Regions from separate parts of the Gardnerella sp. KA00255 genome, predicted to be linked through region 1. Evidence: riboswitches for the same ligand, from Rfam matches in the RefSeq annotation. Region 1 holds a riboswitch; each other region holds the start of a gene.
What was found. Region 1 has a riboswitch for thiamine pyrophosphate ahead of HXT51_RS01425 (ABC transporter permease). Riboswitches for the same ligand answer to the same signal wherever they lie in the genome.

Region 1 (6,709 bases):
CTCATAATTTATAACCTACTTGGCATATTCGACGTGTGCTACAAGTAAACGTGATTCTTTAACATGAAACATTTTATTTAAGCCAGTAGTTACGATTAATAACGTCAATCATATCTACTAATTGCTTTGTTTCAGCTATATCATGAGCACGAATTACGCGACCGCCAGCCATAAACATCGCTGTTTCCGCAACAAGAGTTACAGGCAAGCGATCTTCTTTATCAAGATTGAATAACTTTTTGCCAAAGCCTTTTCGAGAAATTGCAACTAATATTGGACGACCAAAACGATTTAGCTGATTAATATTACGCATCATAGCGTAGTCTTGCTCGCCATCAGCAACTTTCGCGTATCCAATACCTTGATCGAGAATAATCCTATCTTTATCAATTCCACCATCTATAAGCATACGAAGATTATTGGTAAAGAATTCACACATAACTTTTGTTAAATTATCATATTCTGTATCTCTATTGCTGTGCATTGTAACTAAGCCAACATTAGATTCAGCCATCAATTTTACTTTTTCAGGATCTTCAAATGCGCGAACGTCGTTAACAATATCTACGCCAGCTTCAATTGCTGCTTTCATAACTGGAATTTTATAAGTGTCTACAGCAACAGCAATTTGAGGATAATTATCGTGAATATAACGAATCGTTGGGATTACACGACTAATTTCTTCTTCAGGAGTAATTTCTACATATCCCCCTGGCTTAGTTGTTTGACCGCCAACTTCAATAACGTCAGCTCCAGCATTAACGATTTCTTCTACATGCTTTTTAATTTGCTCTTCTGTTTGATATCTTCCACCGTCATAAAAAGAGTCAGGCGTAATATTCAAAATTGCGTAAACAATTGGCTTGTCAATAGTATCAAAGCAGAAACGTCCAGCTTTCCAAATAATAGTATTTTCGCGCGCAACAGAATTAATGCTTTCTAATAGATTAGAATCATTATTCCACGTTTTTTCACATGCGTTTATAAAAGGTTTAATGGCAATAAGCGGCAATAAAAATTGAACAGACGACTCTTTTACTTCATAAGAAGTATCAAAATGATCAATGAAATCAATCACCTTTTGCATGCAGTCAGAAGGTATATCATTCCAGTTCAAAACTAATTTTTGCTCTTTTTGTACTTGATTAAGAAGAACTTTTTCTGCAAGACTTGTGCCAGTAATATCACGTTCTTTTGTAATATTCATAACTATTCCTATCTTTATGTCTAAATACCTAAATAATCATATACTATTTGCAAGCTAAGTATGCGGATTTGCAATTTTGTTTCTAGCTTGCACATACCATAAATACAAATAAATATGAATGGAATATAAATAAATATGAATGTGAGAAAACGTCTTATTTAATTAAAAACTTCACTGCCTTCAACGATTTTAATCCAATGAGAATCATTAAGATAAGATAGTTTTTCTTCAAGTAAGTCATGATAGTCAGGATCATCTTTGCTGATTTCCAATAGCGGAACCAAGACAAATTTGCGATTATCGCGCTCTTTATGAGGAATAGTTAAATTATCGCTTTTAAATACGCATTTATCGTAATCAATAATATCTAAATCGATTGTTCGAGGACCCCAATGGATAATCCTCTTTCTGTGTAAACGCTGCTCTATCTCATGAATGAAATCTAAAAGTTCATAAGGAGTTAAGTCTGTTCTCAGCCTAATTCCAATATTATAAAAACTATCTTGCTCAACGTCTCCAACTGGTTCAGTTTCATAAACAGAAGAAACTATTACATTACTTATATGGGTATTTTCTTTCAGCATTTTAACTGCTTGTTGTAAATTATTTAAACGATCCCCAATATTGCTTCCAGAACTTATGTATACTAACGAACTCATACAGACCCCCAAATTGTTTTATATTTGTTTTAGATTGCTTTATGCAATTTTATTCAGTTTTATGCAATTTTTATATTTTTTAAATTGTTTTATTCAGTTTTATTTATTGCTTTAGATATTTTAATTCAGTTTTATTTTTATATAAAACGGCCAGCCACCGAAGTGACCGACCGTTTAGCATATTCAAATTAGCTTATTGTAGCTTATCAAAATGCAATTCAAAACTATGAAACTACTTAACGTACTTCTTGCAAGCCTTGAATGCACTGTAACCAGCGTACTGAGCAGTAGAACCAAGCTCTTCCTCAATCTCAAGCAAGCGGTTGTACTTAGCAATACGCTCGCCACGAGCAGGAGCACCAGTCTTGATTTGGCCGGTGTTCTTAGCAACAGCAAGATCAGAAATGGTGGTATCTGGGGTTTCACCAGAACGATGGGAAACCATGGAAGTGAAGCCATTCTTGGTTGCAAGCTCAATAGCGTCGAGGGTTTCGGTAACGGAACCAATCTGGTTCAACTTTACGAGCAAGGAGTTAGCTGCTCCAAGCTCAATACCCTTAGCCAAACGCTTTGGATTAGTGACGAGCAAATCATCGCCAACGAACTGCAAACGATCGCCAAGACGCTTGGTGATTTCTGCCCAATCATCCCATCCTTCTTCCTGGAATGGATCTTCGATGGAAACGATTGGATACTCGTTGATGAGCTTCTCGTAGTAATCAAGCATGTAAGCAGATTCGCGCTCTTCGCCATCGAAACGATACTTACCAGTTTCCTTGTTGTAGAACTCAGAAGAAGCAACGTCAAGAGAAATACCAATCTGCTTGCCTGGCTCATAACCTGCAGCTTCGATCGCATCCATGATGTACTTCAAGGAATCCTCATTGGACTTCATCTTTGGAGCGAAGCCGCCTTCGTCGCCAAGACCAGTAGCCAAGCCTTCCTTCTTCAAAACGTTCTTCAAGGTGTGATAAACCTCAACGCCGGCGCGCAAAGCGTCGCTGTAGGTTGCGAAGCCGTATGGAGAAATCATGTATTCCTGAATATCGGTTGCGAAGTCAGCGTGAGCGCCACCGTTCATGATGTTCATGTTTGGAACTGGAAGAATGTGTCCGTTAGTTCCGCCGATGTAACGATACAATGGAAGCTCTGCAGATTCAGCAGCTGCATAAAGAGCAGCAAGAGAAACGCCAAGAATAGCGTTTGCGCCAAGCTTGCCCTTGTTTGGAGTGCCATCGAGCTCAATCATAGTTTCATCAAGAGCGCGCTGGTCAGTGGCATCCATGCCAATAACCTTAGGTGCGATAACCTCATTGACGGCCTTGACTGCTTCCAAGGTACCCTTGCCTTGGTAACGGGACTTGTCGCCATCGCGACGTTCCCAAGCCTCAGCTTCACCAGTTGAAGCACCAGAAGGTACTAAACCAATGCCCTGAGCGCCATCTTCAGTTTCCAAATAAACTTGAACAGTAGGATTTCCACGGGAATCCAAAATTTCGCGTGCATATACGCTTTCAATAGCTGCCACAACTACTCCTTAATACTTATGGGTTGTGATGACTCTTTTAACATTAGTGCGTTTTATGGACGTTATAGATTCTTCCATTGTGTTTATGCCGTGAACGTTCACAATATCTTGATTTACTTCGAGTCAAATTAGCAGATCATCGATTTTTACACGAATATCGTTTATAAATATCGCTTTTAAATAATACTTGTCCATACCCTTAATAGATAATGACCTCAGACACGGGGTGCGCAACTACATCGTGCCAAACAACAATATGTACAGTGTTGCGCTGAGAATACACTCGTCGAACCTGATATAGCTAAAACTATCGAAGGGATTGTCGCATGACTTACAGTTCGCCTAATAAAGCGAAGAACATATTGAAGATTGCGTTTAAAGCGGTATCTTCGTGCAAAGTGTGGATTTCAACTATCCTCATTTTGGTTTTGTGGTTTTTCACAACTCTTTCTCCAATCGAAGACCGTTCTTTGCCATCCCCATATGAAGTAATACAAGCTTTTATTGATTTAAACAATGAAGGCATATTATTAAAATCCTTAGGAATAAGTATTTTACGAGTTCTTTTAGGACTTTTATTAGGAATTATTTTTGCTGTTCCAGCAGGAATACTTGCAGGAGGCAGTAAGCTTGGCAATATTGTTGTTGATAAACCAAGCCACATGTTGAGGTCAATTCCATTCCCGGCTTTAGCTCCAATATTAATAATTTTCCTCGGAATAGATGAAACGATGAAAATAGCGCTTATAGCCGTTGGTGTTTTTGGACCTATGTACGTTAATATTCGCGATGGAGTGCGTAATATTGATCCAAAACTTCTTGAATTAGCGCAGGTTTATCACGTTAAAAAATCTACTATTTTTATATCTATTTTGCTTCGCGGCACACTTCCAAGTTTTATGACAGGTTTGCGATTTGCAATATCTGTAGCATGGGTTGCATTAGTGACTTGCGAAACAGTTAATTCTTCTATTGGAATTGGATACATTCTTTCAAGAGCACAAGAATTCTTTAGACCAGATCAAATGATGGCATGCGTTATTATGTACGCAATTGCAGGTCTTGGATCTGAGCTTACTGCAAATATATTAGAGTATCTTCTTATACCTGAACGCAGATTAGATAGAAAATCACGCAAATAATCTAGTAATATCAACATTTTTCTAAAATTAACTACTTTTTAAAATGCATTAAATTGCTTTTTAAGAATTAGTCAATATTTAGAATCAACAACCAAATAATAACAACCAAACAAACAACAAACAATAACAACCAAACAAAAGGAGCTATATATCATGGCTAATTTAAAAATGCGATTTTCTAAAAAGAGCATTATTGCATTAATCTGCGCTGCTTGTGCAACTGTATCTCTTGCAGCTTGCGGAAGCTCACAAAAATCATCAACCGCTTCTTCAAAAGACGCTGGAACTATGAGAGTTGCTTATCTTTCTACAGCAAATTATTTAACTACTTTGAAAAATGAGAAATTCCTTCAAGACGAATTTGGCAAATCTAAAGTAGTTTACACTGGTCCTTACACTCCAGTTGACGGTCTTACTGCTGTGATGAGCGGAAATGCAGATGCTACAACCACTGGAACTGGACGCTTCATTGATTTGATTGCTGAAGGACAGCCATGGGTTGCTTTTGCACTCGAATATTACAATGGTGATTCCCAAGGAATCGTTGCATCCGCAAAAAGCGGCGTGAAAACACTAAAAGACTTGTATGGCAAGAAAGTTGCTATTATTCACAACGGTGACACTGGCGATTACATGCTTCACCGCGCATTCGATAAAAGCGGCTTAGATGTTTCTAAAGTTAACAAAGTTGAGATGAGCCCTAAGAACTTCCAGGCAGCATTTACTTCTGGACAAATCGACGCAATTTCCTCATTCGATCAGAATCTTGCTGCAGCAATGACAACTCCAGGCGCAAAGTTGCTTGTAAATGCTAAAAAGTACGGCAATATGAACGTCACCATTCACATTGTTTCTAAGAGCTTTGCTCAAAAGCATCCGGATCTTGTTAAGAAGATGTACAAGGCTCTTGTTCGCGAAGCAGAAAAGTCTCATAAAGAAAACAATGTTATTGGAAACGCTTACAAGCAGCTCGGAGCAAGCGAAACTATTATTAAGCAAATTGAAAAGTTTGACAATCCAACTATTCGTCCAATCGATGAAAAAGGTTTGGAAATGATGGAAACTCAGGCTAAAGAATACGTGAAATATGGTTTAATTAAGCAAGCTCCAAAGAATTTGAAAGATTCTGTAATGGATTGCTCGAAGTAAATTAATCCATATATCTATAAAACACATATCAGTAAAAACAAAAATTAAATATCAAAATAAATATATAACTGATTAATCAAAATTAGAACAAAGTTATATAACAAGTTTGTATAACAAAGTTATATATATTATATAAACATGATTTAGAGCAACGCAGTAGGAGTAAAATATGAACACTCAAATAGAAGAAAACTATGAGACTAAAAATAACTCTTACTGCGTTACTCTAGAACATATTGGCGTAACTTTTAAAAATAACGCTAAAATATTGCGAGATATAAATCTAAATATTAAAAAAGGTGAATTTGTATCTCTAATCGGACGCTCAGGATGTGGGAAAACCACTCTTCTTAAAGTTATTTCAGGATTAATCAAACCTGATTCTGGAACAATAAACGTCACGCAACATCAAGCAATAGGTTTCCAGGACGCAAGATTAATACCATGGCTAACAGTAAGTAAGAACGTAGTTTTCGGCATGCAAGGAAACAAATCAGAACTAAAATCTATTGCAGAAAAAGCTCTTAACGATATGCAACTTAATAATTGCGGTTCGAAATGGCCGTCAGAACTTTCAGGTGGTCAAGCACAACGAGTCTCATTAGCTAGAGCTTTAGTTCATAATCCTGAATTACTACTTTTAGACGAGCCTTTCGGAGCATTAGACGCTTTAACTCGTTTAGACATGCAAGATTTGCTTGATAATCTAAGGCAAAAACATGGCTGGACCACAATAATGGTCACGCACGATATTTCTGAAGCAGTAAGACTTTCTGACAGAATTCTTATGATCAAAGACGGAATCATTGAGAAAAACTGGAATATTGATCGAAGCCAACTTGATGCACAAAAGCGTCCAAATAATCACGTTGAAATAGAAGACGAACTGCGCATGGCATTGCAATAAATATTTTTAATACTTATATTGCAACAGATATTACAAATCAGATATTACAAATCACCACGCTAAATCTTCAAGTAATTGTTTAGACCACTTAAGAATATCTGATTCATTCATAGAACT
Region 2 (6,709 bases), 350 kb from region 1:
AGCGCAGAATATATAGCAAAACGCCGATAAAATATATTCCTTCAAAAACTACTTTTTACGTACTGCTACTTTTGGATATTATTACTTTTTACGTACTGCTACTTTCTTTGAATCACTATTTTGAGGGACCGCTACTTTCTTTGAACTACTACTTTCTTGAGCTTCAAGATGCAATTTAACTTTTAGAATTCTACGAACCGACTCATCAATACGTTTCTCGCTAATTGTTTTATTCCGAACAGCTTGCAAAACAGATTGATACGCTGTTTGAAGATCCACAGGACTTAACAACATGTCTAAGCCTGCACGAATACCTTGAACAGCAGCTTGACCAGGGCCATAAACGTTAGTAATAGCGCCCATACCCATAGAATCAGAAATAAGTATACCGTTGTATTTAAGCTTATTTCGCGCTAAACCGGTAACAATCTTTTCAGAAACACTAGCAGGAGTATTATCTCCCGTAACCTTCGGATAAGAAACATGAGAAACCATAATGAATTGAACACCGATTTCAGAAGCATCCTTAAAAGGCTTTAAATCAACTCGCTGCAAATCTTCTTCAGAAAGCTCAGAAATCGTTATCCCCATATGCGAATCAGTATGAGTTGATCCGTGACCAGGAAAATGCTTATAAGTAGCGAAAATATTAGAAGATTGTAATCCTTCCGTAAACGCTTCAGTCATACTAGTAACAATCTTAGGATTACTTCCAAAAGAACGCTTCTTAATTAAAGTATTATTAGGATCTGTTAAAACATCAGCATCAGGAGCAAAATCTACGTTAAATCCAAGATCTGAAAGATACTCCCCCATGCGTTTACCTATTTTCAAAGCTTTAACAGGTTTTTTAGTAGCTCCAACATCACACATATTAGGAGATTTCTCAACATTCATAGCAGGATTTCTACTAACGCGAGCTACGGTCCCACCCTCTTCATCTACCGAAACAAAAGCATTCAAGCCAACACGAGCTTTACTTATAGATTGCAAAGCCTTAATCATATCTTTAGTTTGCTGTGGATTTTGCAAGTTTTCAGCTTTATACATGATTCCACCAACAGGAATCCTATAAAAACTGTTACGAATATAAGGGCCAGTGCTAGTTACCACTCCTCTTATTCCGAGCAACTGTTCAGGAGTTACCATAAACATTTGAGCAACTTTGTCTTCTAAAGACATAGACCTAAGCATTTTATCAACTTCACTATCTGAAATCTTAAAATTAAAGTGATATTTATGCTTAATCTTGTGCGCTTTAGCTTGAGATTGAACGCTTTCTTTAGATAACGCGCCAAAACCAATATTCAAATCATGCCCGTAGAATTTATAAACGCCAAAAATTATTGCAGCGATAACAGCTATAGAAACAACTATTGCAATAAAACTCATCCAAGCTTTATGAACAATTTTTTCACGCGATAAATGATGAACACGCTTTGGATATGCGCAATTAGGTCGTCCATAAACACAGCGTTTAGAGGATTTTGACAACCTATCGCCACGAAAATTTCTGCGATTCACCATACGTATCTCCACAATTAATTAAAGTAAATGTCAATTTCACTAATTCTGAACTAGTTTTGAACTAATACTGAATTAATTTTGAACTAATGCTGAATTAATCTTGCGCATCAACTTTACAAACGTATCCTGTTCTACCAGAAAAAGTCTTATGCAAATAAGGCGAATTATAAACATTATTACGCTGATCATTCCAAGACCATTCAGATCCAATACGCCACAGCATAAGGTAGAACTCAGGAGAACCATCCTTATCATTACGACTTGGCTCACCCTCCATCCAATTAGTGTACGTTGTTTTTTCACCAGTTATCCAATGAGCAAAAACATCGCCATCTTGGCGCTGCGAAGTGTATCCACCGATCCAAACATACTTAAGGTCATTATCCACAGCGAGTTTAATAATCTTATCTTCTTCTTTCTTACTAGGAATAGTAACCAGATGAGCTCCTTCTCTCATGCAAGCATCATTAGCTTCAGTCCAAGTCACATCTCCCTTATAAACCTTATAAACTGCCTTCTGCACCTTCTCCTTCTTAACAGGAGCAAATTGCAAATCTTCACCAATTCCACCATTAGTATGATCATTAGAATCAGCAAGAAGAGCAGAAACAATACGATCAGAATAAGGGTCAGATGAAGAATCAGATTCATATTCGAGGCAATACAAATTGTCTTGGTTCATTTTAATTCGATTCAACACTTCGCTCATATCACTGATAGAATCCATACTCCAGAAGAATCCGTTTGTTTCGTCAGCAATACTTTGCAAAGTAGAAGAATCAGCGTCAGCAGTGCCAATCAAATAAATCGGTATATTCTTTTCTTTTGCCAATTGAACTACTTCATCCATAGTGTGAGTACTTGAGTTATCTTCACCATCAGTGAACGCTATAACGCAATTCGCTCCAGAACGCTGAGAAGCATTATTTACACCCGTGTACAAAGCATCATAAAGAGCAGTATTACCGTAAGGCGTCATATTATTAATGCCTGTAATAAGCCTATCTTTATCTTTAGTGTATGTAGCCATATACATAAGGTAACTATCGAAAGAAATCAGCTCTCCTCTATCTCCAACTTTATAATTAAGAGCGTTAACAAAATCTTTCATAGTCTTTTTCATAGTATCCATGGAATTGATCATAGAATACGATTTATCGAGCATTATCTCATAGCCAACGCCCTGCTTATCTTTAATTCGCTCAACATTGCGAATTCTTCTTTCAACTTCTGCACCGCCGGAAATTTTCTCTTTAATAGCAGCAGTAGGAGAATCAAGCTCTAAGGAATTTCCAGATTTATCTGTAACAGAGAAATACAACTTAACATCAGGATAATTACTAACGTCTGATCCAACTATCTTAACTTTATAAGCTTGTGCTCTTTTACTTGATAAAAGCTTAGAATGAAGCTCACCATAAGGCACTTGGAAGCGATTTACCCATGCATTATATCCCCAAATTCCACCTATAATGCCGATAGCCGCTAATATTGAAATGCAGATTGTAGCGATTTTCCAACCAGCAATACCTGCTTTGGTTGCGGCACCAGCAGCAGAAACTGCCGCTTGACGCATAGCCGGAGCGGAAGCTTGAGTATAGATGTTGCCCATTACGCGAGTCTGCGAAGCATCCTGCGGAGAATTCTGGAAACCATTTCGATAACCTTGATTAGTTGGTCCGTAATTATAGTTTCCATTCCTAGAATATGGTGCGCGATATTGCGGATTATTATTGGCATACGGGTTATTCGGGTTATTGGGATTGTTCGGATTATTTGGATTATTTGGATTGTTATGACCATAAGGGTTATTAGGGTTATACGAGCCGTTGGCATTATGCGGGTTATTTGTGTTGCCATTCAGACTATGCGAATTATTTGGATTATTCGCCGGATTATTAGCATAATTATTAGCCGGATTATGTCCTTGGTTATTAGCCGGGTTATGCGCTGGATTATGCCCATTATTATTCACAAAATTAGCATTATGATTATTGCCGCCATTTGCTGAAGTATTTGCAGAACTATTTGCCGGACTATTTGCAGAAGCGTTTACAGTATTTGAAGAAGCATTTCCCGAATTATTCACAGAATTATCTCTATAAAATGCATCAGATGCGACATTAGGCGCGCCTTGAGAAGAGATACTAGAATTGCCACCATGCTGGAACGCGAACGGCCTACTAAACTGAGCAGATTGATTTGATCTATTAAACTTCGGCTGATTCTTTAACGACTTCTGTTGATCAATGATATACGCTGGACGCTCACGCGAATCATCTTTATCTTTAGAATTCTCCTTAGAAAGCCTACATCCACAGTTTTCGCAAAACTTCGCTTCATCATCATTTTCATAGTCGCATTTTGAGCACTTCATTGCTTTCTCCCTGCATCGCAAATAATATACTCTTAAAAAAAATAAAACTATTACATAATTATATACATTGCGCATAATCATGTGCTATTGAAAACTTATTTTTAAGCTAAAACTAAAGCATTTTGGCAAAATCTAAACATATATAAATAAAACGTCACGCATAATAGATATAGTCAAATCGATAAAGATATAGGAATGATATCATCGATAAAGATATCAAAATGACGATTTCAGTGGTTCGGGGTGCGCATATGCGCTGAGATCACACCCGTTGAACCTGATCTAGCCAGCACTAGCGAAGGGAATATCATGACAGAATTTAATGAAAATATGCAAAACTCCGAAAATATTAATAAAAATAAATCTTCAGAAACATTCTTCGACACTTCGTTTTCAGAAAAAGCTCGCCGACGCATGTTCTTACGCGACGTACGCGAATGTATAGAAAGAGTTCGCGCAACACAACCTTTAACACATTGCATAACAAATAGCATTGTGCAAGATATAACTTCTAACGCACTACTTGCAGCAGGAGCTTCACCAATTATGGTATGCGATCCTGTAGAAGCATACAATGTTGCAAAAATCGCATCCGGAGTGCTCGTAAACGTTGGAACATTCCAAAAAGATTCACGTTCTAACGCCATATACAGCGCTGTTAAAGGTTGTAAAGAATCAGGAACACCATGGGTTTTAGACCCAGTTGGAGTAGGCGTAAAAGCATTAGAAACTCGCAATAATTTTGTAAAAGATATTGTTACACACAATCCAACTGTTATACGAGCAAACGCTTCAGAAATCCTAGCTCTTTCAGGTCAAAAAAGTGACATGAAAGGCGTTGACGCGCACGATCCAGTTAACGATGCCATAGAAGCCGCTCACGAATTAGCTAAAAAATATGGCTCAATCATTTCTATTTCTGGAGAAAAAGATGCAGTTTATGGCCATGGATGCTTAGCTCGCATTACAGGCGGTCATAAAGTTATGACTAAGGTTGTTGGAACAGGTTGTACTCTTGGAGCACTTGTTGCGGCATACGTTGGGGCAAATCCGGAACGACCATTTGCAGCAACAGTAGCCGCACACGTACACGCTTCCGCAGCTGGAACATGGGCCGCACGTCAAACAATAGCTCCAGGAACATTCCGCTCACTTTGGATTGATGCTTTGTCTACTTTAAGCGTGAATGATATGTTTGAGCTTACCAACATAGAGTTCAGCATTGAGCCAACTGATTGGACTTTATACTTAGTTACAGATCCGCGCATGGGAGAACGCTCTGAAGAAGATGTTGCTGTTAGCAGCATAGAAGGCGGCGTAACTGTAGTACAATTGCGCGATAAATATTCAGATGATGAAACTATCGCCAAGAAAGCTACAAGTCTTAGAAACGCTTTAATAAAAGCTTCACACGCGGATGTACCTATTTTTATCGACGATCATATTGAAGTTGCATCTAAGCTCGGATTTAACTTGCACATTGGCCAAAAAGATACACCATTCGTTGAAGCACGCAAACGTATGCCTGCAGAATGGATGATTGGATTATCTTGCGCTAGACCTGATTTAATGGAAAAAGCTTATAAAGAGTGCAAAGAAAACGATGTACCTCTTCCAGATGTGATTGGAATTGGAGCAGCTTTTGCCACAAATACTAAAGCACACGATGTGCCACCACTTGGAATAGATGGAGTTAATGAAGTCGCTAAAGTAGCTCATAAAATGGGTGTAAAAACTCTTGCTATAGGCGGCATTCACGAAAGCACAGTATTCCCTATACGAGATCTTGAAATCGACGGCGTGTGCACTGTATCTGGGCTTATGTGCGCTGAAAATCCTAAAGAAACAGCAAAACTATTTAAAAGCGTAATAACGAAATAAGCCTTAACGAAATAAGCCTTATAAGGCTTATTTCGTTAGATAATCTAAAAATAAAACTTATAGAAAATCTAAAAATAAGCCTTATAAGGAGAATTTAAAGCGTTTCAATGAATTATCCAATGCATTATAACGAGCTAAAACGCCAATAAGCGGTGTGCCAATACCGGTTATGAGTTTGATTGCTTCAGTTGCCATCATTGCGCCAACAATAGCTGCAGTCGCACCCAACACAGCCGATTTTGGCACTTTTTCTTTAGGCGGAGGGCAAGCATACAAATCACGCAAACCAGGACCTTTTCCTGGCACGAAAACGCTTACTTGACCTTCATAATAAAGCACCGAGCCGTAAACTTCCGGCGTACCAGCGCTCCAAGCAGCATCCGCAATCAAAAAGCGAGTAGCGAAATTATCACAACCATCAATTATCAAGTCGTGACTTTCTACAAGCTGTTTTGCGTTATCTTCATTAAATCTATCTACAAGATTGATTTTTAAACCTGGAGATAACGCCTGCAAGCGTTTAGCTGCAAGTTGCGCTTTAGATTTGCCGCACTGATCGACTGTGTATAAAGTCTGCCTTTGCAAATTAGAAAGCTCAACAACGTCGTCGTCACAAATCGTGATTTCGCCAACTCCTGCCGCAGCAAGCGAAAGCAAGCATGGCGAACCAAGTCCACCTGCTCCAACCATGCAGATTTTTGCATCGCGAAGTAACTGCTGATGTTCACGCGTAAAGCCCGGCAGGAGCAAGTGGCGACAAGTGCGCTCCGCCTCAAGCTCCTGCAGGTTGTCGTAAATTTTATTAATCGTCATGCTGAAAAATATGCCGAAAAATTACAGTACAAAATTTACAGTACAGAATCAGCCCAAGCGCGACCTTCAACAGGCGAAGAAGCGAGCGCATGTTCACGCTTAGGAATACGG
Region 3 (4,345 bases), 360 kb from region 1:
ATAACAGCTTTCACGCCAAGCGACACAAGGCGACGAGCCACAATCGGGTCGTCGTTCGTGTAGCAAAGAACGCTAAATCCTTCTTCAATAAGCTTTTCAGCAGCAAGCAAAACTTCGCGAGTATCCGGAAGCAAAGTATCGTCGTCTGCAATCACTTCGAGCTTAATCCAATCAGTTCCAAGCGATTCACGAGCCATTTTTGCCGTAAGAACAGCATCATGCGCAGTTTTGCAACCAGCAGTATTTGGCAAAACGTTAATATTATGACGCTGCAACATACCGTAAATATCAACGCCAGTTTTTGCGTGACGACGCAAAGCAACCGTTGCTACTTCCGCGCCTGAAGCCACAAGTGACTTTTCCATAATGTCAATGCTCGTCATGCCACCAGTGCCAAGCAAAAGCCTTGAATGCAAAGTCTTACCGCAAAGCTGCCAAGTATCGACATTTTCTTCATTATTTTCTGTATTATTTTCTGACATTTTAAGCCTTTAAGCCTTTTATATAAATTTTTTGAAACTATACTCAAATTATTTGGAATCAGGCGCCTATTTGGAATCCAACTTCCTATTTGCAATCAGTCCTTATTTAGGATCAGCCTACTATTTAGGATCAGCCTACTATTTAGGATTAGCCGCCCTGAACCGCGCTGAGAATTTCGATTTTATCCCCATCGCAGATGATGGTTGATTTCCATTGAGCGCGCGAAAGTACATCGTCGCCAATGGCAACAGCTATACCAGGACCTGCATCTGGGCCATAAAGATGCGCGACAAGATCTGCCACAGTCGACCCATCTTGAACTTGAGTAGTTTCACCATTGACGACGATTTGCATAGTTCAACCTTTATTAACGTCTATTAAAACTTGCGTCACTAGAAGCGAGTGTCACTAGAAACGAGCAGGATTGCAGCTCTCCAAGAAGCCCTTTTCCTTCTCAGTCAACTCTTGCTCAAGCACAAGCTTTGTAGTCAAGGAAGAGCCCAAAGCTGTGAGCAAAATGCCGTGACGGAAGTAACCGGTGGAAATCGTGGTATGCGTCTTAGGATCAATACCAATGAATGGCAAATCATCTGGAGTTCCAGGACGACCACCGGCAGTAACCTCAGTAATCGAGCATTCCTGAATTCCAGGAAGCACGCTTGCGGCATCGCGAAGCAAATCAAGCACGCCGCCAACCTTTGGAATATCGCGGTCGTCTTCACGAGAAGTAGCACCGAGCACAAGCTCACCTGTTTCCTTAGCGCGAGGAACCAAATAAACTGGGCGGTCATGCACAAATCCACGAACCACAGAGCTCAAAATTGGGCGCAAAGGCTCTGGAATAGTCATACGAATCATATCGCCCCACACAGCGCGAAGCTTAAGCTGAGGAAGCATATCCTTAGCACCCAAGCCAGATGCCAAAACTGTGTCTGGACCCAAATCGTCTGGAGTGCTTGCGCGACGCTCAATAACAACACCACGCTTTTCAAGTGCATCAATCATTGCTGCAGTAAACTGACGAGGATTAATCTGATGATCATCCGGCACGCTTACAGCGCCTGCAATCGTCGGCGAAAGCGCAGGCTCAATTTCACGAAGCTTACTCACAGAAATATGCTCAGCTCTACGTCCATAACGATGCTGCAAGTTTAGCAACTCGTTTACGTGCTCGTTATCTGCAGCGTCACCACCGATTACATAAGAGCCGCACTCTAAGTAGCCGGTTGGCTTATCGGTGTACTTTGCAACCGAATCAACCAATTCCTTATACATGGTTGCGGACTCAAACATAAGCGGATACAACGCTTCTTGCTGATATTGCATTTCTGCGGTAGGAGCTAACATGCCGGCAGCATGGTGAGAAGCGCCGGAGACTGGATCTGGATCGATTATGCTAACTTTTACGCCAGCTTCCGTAAGTCTCCAAGCTGTTGCTAAACCAATAATACCTGCACCAATAATACGAATATTTCGCATAATACTCCTTCCCTACGGCGGCATTACCCGCATCAGGTTTACGGTCGGCTTCCGCCCTCTCAGCCTGTATAGAACAAGCTCCCGTATCTGTAAATCTTGACCTTCAAGAATTACAAATGCAGAACATTGTAATATTGCTAACTTAGCAATATGCGAATGCTGCAGGTAGATGTAACGAAACTATGTGAATTTCATCACAGTACCGTTCAGCATTTTAACACTTTTACAGAAAATCTGTTAATTTACTCTGTATGTCGAATCACAAAACTAAGCGTTGTTGTTACGCGACGAACTGCATGAGCACTGATCCTCACGGCATAGCCGTTCGGCTGATTTGGCATGTGAAGAACAGTGCGCTTTCAACGCAAGCGAGGATATGGCTGTGGCGGTGAGAGATAAGGATTACTAGCGCGACGACCTGCTTGAGCGCTTAAAGCGTAGCGCGCGAAAGCAATTCGGAGCGTGAGCTTGCTCAAAGTTGAAAGCACAGTGCGCTTTCAACGCAAGCTCAGCCGAGCGGCAATTAGCCGTGAGGACAGACGTTACGCTCTCGTGATGTACATGGTTTTTATGCTTGTGCTACTAGTGGTTGATTCTTAGTTAAGTTTTGATTCCCAATAGGATTGGATTATGTGGAAATTTATTTAGAATCGCTCCACTCTTATATTGCTCGACCAAGCAATCCTTATCCCTCACTGGCATCCTGTTCTTGATTTTGTTTACTTATTGGGCGTGTCGATAAACAAAATCGGGGAGGTGTTCTTGATTTTGTGGACTTAGATGGTACATAAGTAAACAAAATCGGGGAAGCTCAAAGTTGAAAGCACAGTGCGCTTTCAACGCAAGCGAGGATATGGCTGTGGAGGTGAGGGGTGGGTGTTACTTGTCTCGCAGACGTTACGCTCTCGTACAGTACATAGTTTTTATGCTTGTGCTACTAGTGTTTGAATTCTTAGTTAAGTTTTGATTCCCAATAGGATTGGATTATGTGGGAATTTATTTAGAATCGCTCCACTCTTATATTGCTCGACCAAGCAACACCCACTCCTCACGGCAATCTATCGCATTAAGCATACAAAAATCCCTCGCGGACTATCGGATGATAATCGCGAGGGATTTGTTTACGAAACTCGCGTTGGAAGTCCACTGGACTTCCAACTTAAGCGAGTTTCCGCTTTGACTGAGCCTGAAATTCAATAATTTCAGGCTCAGTCAAAGCGCGAAACTACTCGTTGGAATGCTTGCGACGGCGAGAAGCTACTCCTGCAACACCAAGGCCGGCAAAGGCCGCAGCAATACTTGCGAACAATCCAGTCTCAGCACCAGTCTTAGCAAGACCACCAGCATTACCAGAAGCACCACGCAAACTATTAAGCAACGCAGACTTAGCAGCCTTAAGCTTCTTCAAAGCCTCATCAACCTGAGCCTGAGTAGCATTCTTATCAGCAAGCACACGCTTAGCCTCATCCAAAGCCTTTCTATAAGCTCTAGCCTCCGCAGTGTTAGCGTTAGTGTTTACAGCGTTATTAACTTCGACTTGCAAAGCAGACTTATCAACCGAAGCACTCTGAGAATCACTAGTCTCAACAGCAAAACCATCACCAGCATTAGTGTCATAGCCGATTCCGCTACCACTACCAGCGCCAAACGGATGATTAAGCTTATACTTAGCATCCTGAAGCTTCCTCAAAGCCTCATCAACCTGAGACTGAGTAGCATTAGGATCCTTAAGCACGCTCTTAGCCTCAGCCAAAGCAGTGTTGTAAGCCTCAATATCATCCTTATTGCCAATAATGAAGTACAAAGACTTACGGAACTTAGCATCATCATCAGCCTCAGTCTTAAGCTTAGACTTATCCGTGCCATTCTCATCCCTAAGCTTATCCTTAGCAGCCTTAAGCTTCTTCAAAGCCTCGTCAACTTGAGCCTGCGTAGCATTAGGATCACCAAGCACAGAATTAGCTTCGTCAAGCGCCTTCTTGTACTCGTCAAGCGCCTGCTTAGACGCGTCATCACCCTTAGCTTGAGCATTCTGATACTCAGGAGACTTAGTGAAATCAGAATCCTTACCAGCCTCTTGACGCAAATCATACTTGACCGTGCTGTACTCGTCAGTAATCTTCTTCTTGGCATCCTGAAGATCCTTTAGAGCCTTATCAAGCTCCTGCTGAGTTGGAGCCTTTTCGCCTGCTTTGAGAGCCTTTGGCTTGCCAGTTGCGCGGTCAAACTTATCAAGTAGATCCTTAGCAGCCTTAAGCTTCTTGTTATAGTCTTCAAGAGCATTCTTGGCAGCTTCATCACCCTTAGCAGTCGCGTTCTTGAACGCAGGAGTGTTCTCGAACACGTCATCACGCTTGTCTTTATCTCCGTCCTTAGACTTATC
Region 4 (6,709 bases), 420 kb from region 1:
CTCAACGCGCGATGAGCCTGATTGAAGAAGTTATACTCGTAAATGCATGAAGTCATATACGCTTGAGCGGCAAGAACGCGAGCCTTCGGGCCAGCTTCCTCAAAAGCGCGCTCAACGCATTCGACTGCCATCCTCACGCCTGATTCAAAATCATGAGAAGAATACATTGCAATCCAATCATGATAAGGATTTTCAGGAGTATTGTTCTTAACTAATGCCTGTCCTACTTCTTCATACAGCCAATAGCATGGTAATACTGATGCAGCGCCGATCACGTAGTCGTCAATCATAGTAGAAGCAAGTAAGTGATTTACGTAAGCTAATGTCACTGGCGAGCAAGCCGAATCCATGCTTATATGTCTACTTCCAAGCCAATTTCTATGCAATTGCGATTCTGCTTCTATGCACACTGCTGAGCCAGAAACCCAATGAACTCTAGCTTCGTTATCTGGCGTTTTAGCTCCAACAGCAGCTAACGCGCGAGAATAACGCTTCAAGTATTCAGAATCTTGATTTATGTAGAAAGCGAATAAGTCAGGATCAAGCGTTCCATCGCCCAAAGCCTTAATGAATGGCATGTTCATAATGTTGTTATCAACATCTGCAGTAGCATCCCATAAGGCTTGAGTCCAAGGACCGCAAGGCTCTACAGTTGGCTTTCTTGGCTTGCTGTGGGCTTTTACGATTACGCTTTGCGGAGTCAATCCGTCTAAATCGTGCGCTTTCATATGTTCCCAAGGCGTTGCTGAAGAGTCTAATTCCAAACGATAATTGCGAGCTGCATGATTTACTGGACCGTGTCCTTTTCCAACATGCAAATCTTTACCGCGCGAAATAGCCTCATTCAGCCATCTTGATGACCATGCTAAAGCGTTAGCTACAGTATTGTAATCTTGTAGATTCTTTCCTTCGCGTAACGCTAATCCTATGCGTGTTGCGAGCGAAGACGATAGCGAGCAGCCGGTTCCATGCGTTGTTGTTGTGTCAACTCTAGGGCAAGGAACGTGTGTTTTGTGTCCGTCTGGGAATACAACAGTATTTCCGGCATCTTTGTCTGTTAAATGACCGCCTTTAACAATAACAATCGTATTGTTTTTTGCAGCCCATTCGCTTGCTTGTGCATAAGCTTCTTCGAAATTAGATGCAGGCTGTTTATCGCATAATACTGCGAGTTCAGGCACGTTTGGCGTAATAACATCCGCACAAGCTGCAAATTCGCGCATTGCGTTTTCTGCAGATTTTTCAAGCAATCTATCTCCTGAAGTTGCTACCATAACAGGATCTAGCACAATAACAGGAACTGGATGATTTTTAAGCCAGTTTTGAACTAGTCTTATATATGATTCGTCTCCAAGCATGCCGATTTTCACAGCGTCAATAGTTACGTCGTCAAATACTGCTTCGAGTTGCGCTTGCAAAAACTCAGTTGGTGGAGTGTAAACTTCGCGCACGCCGCAAGTGTTTTGAGCAACTAAATTCGTTGTTATGCACATTGCATATCCGTGAGATGCCATGATTGATTTCAAATCAGCTTGAATTCCAGCTCCGCCTGTTGGATCAGTGCCTGCAATGCTTAGCACTCGCGGAATAATCGGCTCTTCTAAAGAAGGTAGGGAAGATGGCCTTAGATTCGCTTCGTACACTTGATTAACCGATTGAGTTTGGGCTGATTGACTTGACTGAGTGTCTATCTGGACAGATTCATTATTCATTAATTTTATTCTTTCGTGATAGTATCGCGTAATTTATGTGCTTCTTCGCAAGGGTTTTCTGCGAGCATAAGAGCAGATACCACGCATAAGCCATTTACGGAAGTATTTTTAATAGGGAACACAGTGCTTTCGTTAACGCCGCCGATTCCGAGCGCGCTAATGCCGAATTCTTTAGCTTGTTTGGCAATCTTTTCTAGACCTTCAATGCCTAAAGCAGGAGCAGCGTCTGGTTTAGTGGCAGTAGGCCAAATTGGACCTATTCCAATAACATCAGGCAATGCTACATTTTCTTTAGCGCATTCTTCATAAACGTAATTTAACTGGTCTAAGTTTTCTATAGAAAGTCCAACCATCCATTCTGCAGGAATAGATTTACGCGCTTCAATATAAGGAGTATCTGTTTGTCCAACATGTAAGTTGAATCCTAAGTTTTTAGCGCATTCTAAACGATCATTAACGAAAATAGGTACGTCTCCGCAACCGTTAGCAAGCATTTTTTCACGTAAACTTTGAGCTTTATTATTAAAAGTTTCGCTATCTGCATACTTATCGCGCAATTGGACTACGCTCGCACCGCCTTTAACGCAATCAACTGCAATATCTTCTTCAGCTCTATCGCTCATCTTTGGGTCTGTTATGAAATATAAAGACCAGTCAACGGGGTCGAGTTCGAATTCAATATTTGTTAGTTGTATCATTTCGTCTGCGCTTAAATCCATAAGCGCATCCATCCATAATGTTCTAAATGATCCTGGTGAAGTTGAACGTTGTGCTGCCCAGGTTCCTGCTGCGGCAGCATGTACGTGTGCGGCAACTGTTGCAGCAAAAGGCTTATTTCGATTTGCTCCAACGTATGCTGCTACTAATGCACCAAGAGAGCAGCCAGTGCCGACTACTTTTGTCATTATCTCGTTTCCGCCTGAAACGCGAGCTGAGCATCCGTGGCCATAAATAGCGTCTTTTTCGCCAGAAATAGCTACTACGGATCCATAAAGTTTAACTAGCTTCTTAGCTGCTGCAACTGCCGAATCAACCGAGTCTCCAGCGTCTACGCCTTTGCCTCCGCTTTCTTCTCCAGCTAAACCTAAGATTTCTGAAGCGTTTGCACGGATTACAGCAGGTTGATTTTTAACAATTTCTCGCGCGTATTCGGTGCGAGGTGGTAATCCGCCAACTGCAACAGGGTCAAGAACCCACGGTGTATGCGCTTTTACAGCTCCGCGTATTGCAGCATCCATAGATTCTTTGTCTACTGGTCTGTATGTTCCAAGATTTATTAATACTCCAGAAGCGATTTGAGCAAATACTTCAGCTTCGTTGGCGTCTATAACCATTGCTGGAGATGCTCCTGCTGCAAGAAGAACATTTGCTGTTATTTCTTGAACAACATTATTTGTTACACAGTGTGTTAGAGGATTCTTTGCTCGCAAAGTTTCAATACATTCGCGCACGTCTTGAACGAATTGCTTGCGACGAGCATTGTTTGAGAATTCACTATTTTGATGGCACGACATAGTAGTCATGATTTTCCCTTCGCTAGTACTAACTAGATCAGGTTCAACGGGTATAATCTCAGCGCTTTTGCGCACCCCGAACCCATATTTGACTATATATGCGCGTTATGACGTTATTCGGATTTTATTTATTACGCTATATATAACGCTATTTTGTTCGTCACTTTTCCAGCTATACTAGCCACATATAGCGTCACTTTTCTCGCTATACGCGTTACGCCATTTTGCGCGCGCGAATATCTTTAAGCGTTAGGAATAATTGTCCTACTCCAATAAAGATAAGCGTGAAAATAACGAGTAAGTACGCGACTCCCACGCCAAGAGTTGTTGCGTTAAAAGTATCTGGTGCAAATCCAAACCATCCTGCTTTAGCTCCATAATTTAAGAAATTATAAGGAGCTTTCATGGCATGTTCTCCCCATCTTACGTTTGCGAATTCGCTTAATAATACTGAAAATGCCACGTATGCCAATGGTGGAACTGTTGCGAAAAGTATGTGTGAACGCTTTGATTTAAACAAGTAATCGTAAAGAACGAAGTCAGCTATAGCTAAAAGCGGCGTTATGAAATGAACGCAAAGGCTGCTTGCTCCGTTATTCATGTATGCTCCGATGAATCCTAGTTTGTTCGTTGGAGCGAGGAAGCATAAGTAGAGTGTGAATGTGACGGCAATAGAAATTGTCATCATGAATTTGAAAATATACCAAGCGTTAGTTTTTGTATCAATCCAATTAGAATTTTCTTTGTTTCGATTGATTACGTTTAGCGTATCCCAAATTAGTGAGCCTGCAAGAGCTACGCAAATCATAAGATTAGAAAGATTTGTGAAGTATGAAAGTGATAGCCAGCCTTCCCATGAGGCTGCCATTCCGTAAATTGAAGCGACAATAGCGATTATGCGTATGACTGTGCGAACAGTGTAGTCGTGGGTTGTAAGAGTTTGCGTGTTTTGCTGCGTGTTTGAAGTATTTTCCTCAACGTTTTGTAAATTTTCAGACATATTCTTTCCATATCTCTTATTTTCGCATTAGTTCGAGCATGATTTGTATTTGTTAAGTGAGTTTAAATCACCAACAATAATGATTTAACTATAAAAAAATATTTTTACACAGTATATGATTCTTCAAAAAAGGATTGTGTTTTTTTGTATGAAGTATGCAATTAAGCTTTATTAAGCTAAATATTTTGAGTTTTGAATTGTGATGTTAAGGGTGCTGAAGAGTGATTAAGAGAGAGTACTTTAGAGTAGGAAGGGTAGTTAAGGGTAGTTAAGGGTAGTTTAGGGTTGTTTGCTTGGTGATTCATTAGTTTTTGGCTATTTTTGGCGCTTTAGAGTAGTTAAGAGTAATGAAGAGTAATGAAGAGTAATGAAGAGTAGTTAAGGGTACTTAAGAGTAGCGAAGGGTACTTAAGGGTACTTAAGTGTAGTGAATCGTATAATAATCAATAGTCTTAAACAAAGGAGTGGTATATGAATTACTTGCAAGCATTATTTGATGGTACTTTGCGCTCGCATAGCTTTTCAGATTCATCTACTCCGGATAATTCTTCAGTGCAGACTTACGAAAAACCGACTAATACGCTTCTTGTTTTTGGTGCTCCAAATACGGGTAAAACGCGATTTGCTATTAAAGCTGCTCTTGATGGCATGTCATATTATAAAGATTTTTCTCAAAATCGTGCTTATGGCCCTGTAACTGTTGTTGTGCAAAATCGTAATTCTGCAGCTCGCTATTCAAATGAAATAATTAATAAATTGGGTGCGTCTTTGCAATCAAGGCCTGTTGGAACTTTGTCTGCTTTAGCTTTTCGCATTATTTCTGCTTTATCTAATTTGAAGCATACGCAAAAGCCGCGTTTACTTAATGGAGCGGAGCAGGATTCTCTATTGCGCAGTGTGATTCATACGCATATGTTGGAAGTTGTTAGGGGAGATAATGGAAGTTGCGAAACTTGCAAACTTTTTGCGCAATATTTTAATAACTATCAGTGGAATTGCGTTGTTGTAAATTCAGACAGTCTTTCTAAAGATGCTAGAGATGCTAGAGATGAAGATTCTAGAGATTCTAAAGATTTTTCTAAGAATTTTAATAAAGATTCTAATAATGCTTCAAATACTCGTTTAGATAATGAAAATAATCAGGATCAGTCTTTAATTAACTCTGCTTTTGTGCATGAATTACGAGATATGATTGCTCGTTTGGATGAGTTATCAATAGTTTCTAGTGATGATGAATCTCGTGTTTTAGAAGATTTAACTAAAGATTATGCGAGTTTATATAGCGCGGATTATATCGAAAGATTGCGCACTCAGTGGAGTTTAGCTTTTCGTTTGCGCAAGGAATATCAAGATAGACTTCGCAAGGATTATAATAATTCGGCTCGTTATGATTCTTCTGGTTTGATGATTGCTGCGTCTAAAGCTGTTAAAGAATTGGCAGATTTGCAAGATGGTTTAGCGAATATTCCAGTTATGCTTGTTGTTGACGATTTTCAGGATGTTACTTTAGGCGGCTTAGATTTTCTGAATTCTCTATCTGAAGTTGGTGTTCGCATAGTTTTAACTGCTAATCCAGATGAATCAGTGCAATCATTTAGAGGAGCTTATCCGGATTATGTGATTGAAGCTGCACGTCATGGTTTTATGCGCGCTGCTGCTGTTTCTATTGAAGATGTTTGCGATTGTGATTCGTCTTCTGACGCTTATGATTCTGCTGATTGTGACTCGTCTTCTGACGATTGCGATTCTTCAGATTATCCGAATTCAGATTTAGATAATACAGATTTAGATAATTCAACTTTTGTTTCTAATCAAATTCGCAATAATCCAATATCTCTTCAAGAATTATCGCGAAATATTGATAATTCTATAGCTTCTCTTATATCGACTGATATGCCTTTATCTAAGCGTTTGTGGAAGTATACAGCGCACGAAAGTTATGCGAACGAAAATCATGTGCACAAAGGTGAAGTCGCCGCTAATGCTTATGGAGCTGTGTACCGTTCTGCTAGAGAAGAATTAGATACTATTATTTGGCAAATAAAGCGCGCTCATTTGGATTCTAATTGTAAGTGGAGTGATATTGCGATTATTGCTCACGATAATGCAACGGTTAGAGCTTTTGGTGAAAAATTATCTAGAGATGGCGTGCCTGTTAGGTATTCGTCTGTTAAGAAAACTCTTCGCGATGAGCCTTTTGTACAAGGCCTTTTTGCAATGATTGAATTAGCGCAATTAAGCCTTCGAGGTTTAGACGATATTTCGCATGATATCTCTGTTGGCACTCTGACTATGCGCGAAGTAGCTTCTTATGTGCGTTCTCGTTTTGTATCTATTATGAATAGTCCTCTTGTGCAAAGCGATAATCGCGATTTGTATTCGAATTCAGATAGTTTGGGGAATTCTAATAGTTCAGATAGTTCGAATAGTTCAGGTAGTTCGAATTCAAAGTATTCGAATTCAGATTCTGATAGCGTAGAAAT

Region 2: it holds a riboswitch for thiamine pyrophosphate, as region 1 does, so the genes downstream of both, thiM (hydroxyethylthiazole kinase) here and HXT51_RS01425 (ABC transporter permease) in region 1, are expected to answer to the same signal.
Region 3: it holds a riboswitch for thiamine pyrophosphate, as region 1 does, so the genes downstream of both, thiO (glycine oxidase ThiO) here and HXT51_RS01425 (ABC transporter permease) in region 1, are expected to answer to the same signal.
Region 4: it holds a riboswitch for thiamine pyrophosphate, as region 1 does, so the genes downstream of both, thiM (hydroxyethylthiazole kinase) here and HXT51_RS01425 (ABC transporter permease) in region 1, are expected to answer to the same signal.

What each region holds. Positions count from the first base shown of each region.
Region 1 covers NZ_CP058374.1:359,230-365,938, forward strand. Annotated here, with positions in the region: gene HXT51_RS01405 (FtsB family cell division protein) at 1-5, opposite strand, end outside; gene folP (dihydropteroate synthase) at 74-1,207, opposite strand; gene folK (2-amino-4-hydroxy-6-hydroxymethyldihydropteridine diphosphokinase) at 1,366-1,866, opposite strand; gene eno (phosphopyruvate hydratase) at 2,099-3,394, opposite strand; TPP riboswitch at 3,607-3,731, shown strand; gene HXT51_RS01425 (ABC transporter permease) at 3,721-4,536, shown strand; gene HXT51_RS01430 (ABC transporter substrate-binding protein) at 4,690-5,685, shown strand; gene HXT51_RS01435 (ABC transporter ATP-binding protein) at 5,855-6,592, shown strand; gene mfd (transcription-repair coupling factor) at 6,644-6,709, opposite strand, start outside.
Region 2 covers NZ_CP058374.1:4,675-11,383, reverse strand. Annotated here, with positions in the region: gene HXT51_RS00040 (glycoside hydrolase family 3 protein) at 82-1,527, opposite strand; gene HXT51_RS00035 (VWA domain-containing protein) at 1,622-3,904, opposite strand; TPP riboswitch at 4,134-4,226, shown strand; gene thiM (hydroxyethylthiazole kinase) at 4,235-5,785, shown strand; gene HXT51_RS00025 (HesA/MoeB/ThiF family protein) at 5,867-6,598, opposite strand; gene HXT51_RS00020 (thiazole synthase) at 6,634-6,709, opposite strand, start outside.
Region 3 covers NZ_CP058374.1:66-4,410, reverse strand. Annotated here, with positions in the region: gene HXT51_RS00020 (thiazole synthase) at 1-482, opposite strand, end outside; gene thiS (sulfur carrier protein ThiS) at 631-837, opposite strand; gene thiO (glycine oxidase ThiO) at 892-1,962, opposite strand; TPP riboswitch at 1,955-2,057, opposite strand.
Region 4 covers NZ_CP058374.1:782,069-788,777, reverse strand. Annotated here, with positions in the region: gene HXT51_RS03115 (bifunctional hydroxymethylpyrimidine kinase/phosphomethylpyrimidine kinase) at 1-1,691, opposite strand, end outside; gene thiM (hydroxyethylthiazole kinase) at 1,718-3,235, opposite strand; TPP riboswitch at 3,224-3,315, opposite strand; gene HXT51_RS03105 (hypothetical protein) at 3,441-4,226, opposite strand; gene HXT51_RS03100 (UvrD-helicase domain-containing protein) at 4,698-6,709, shown strand, end outside.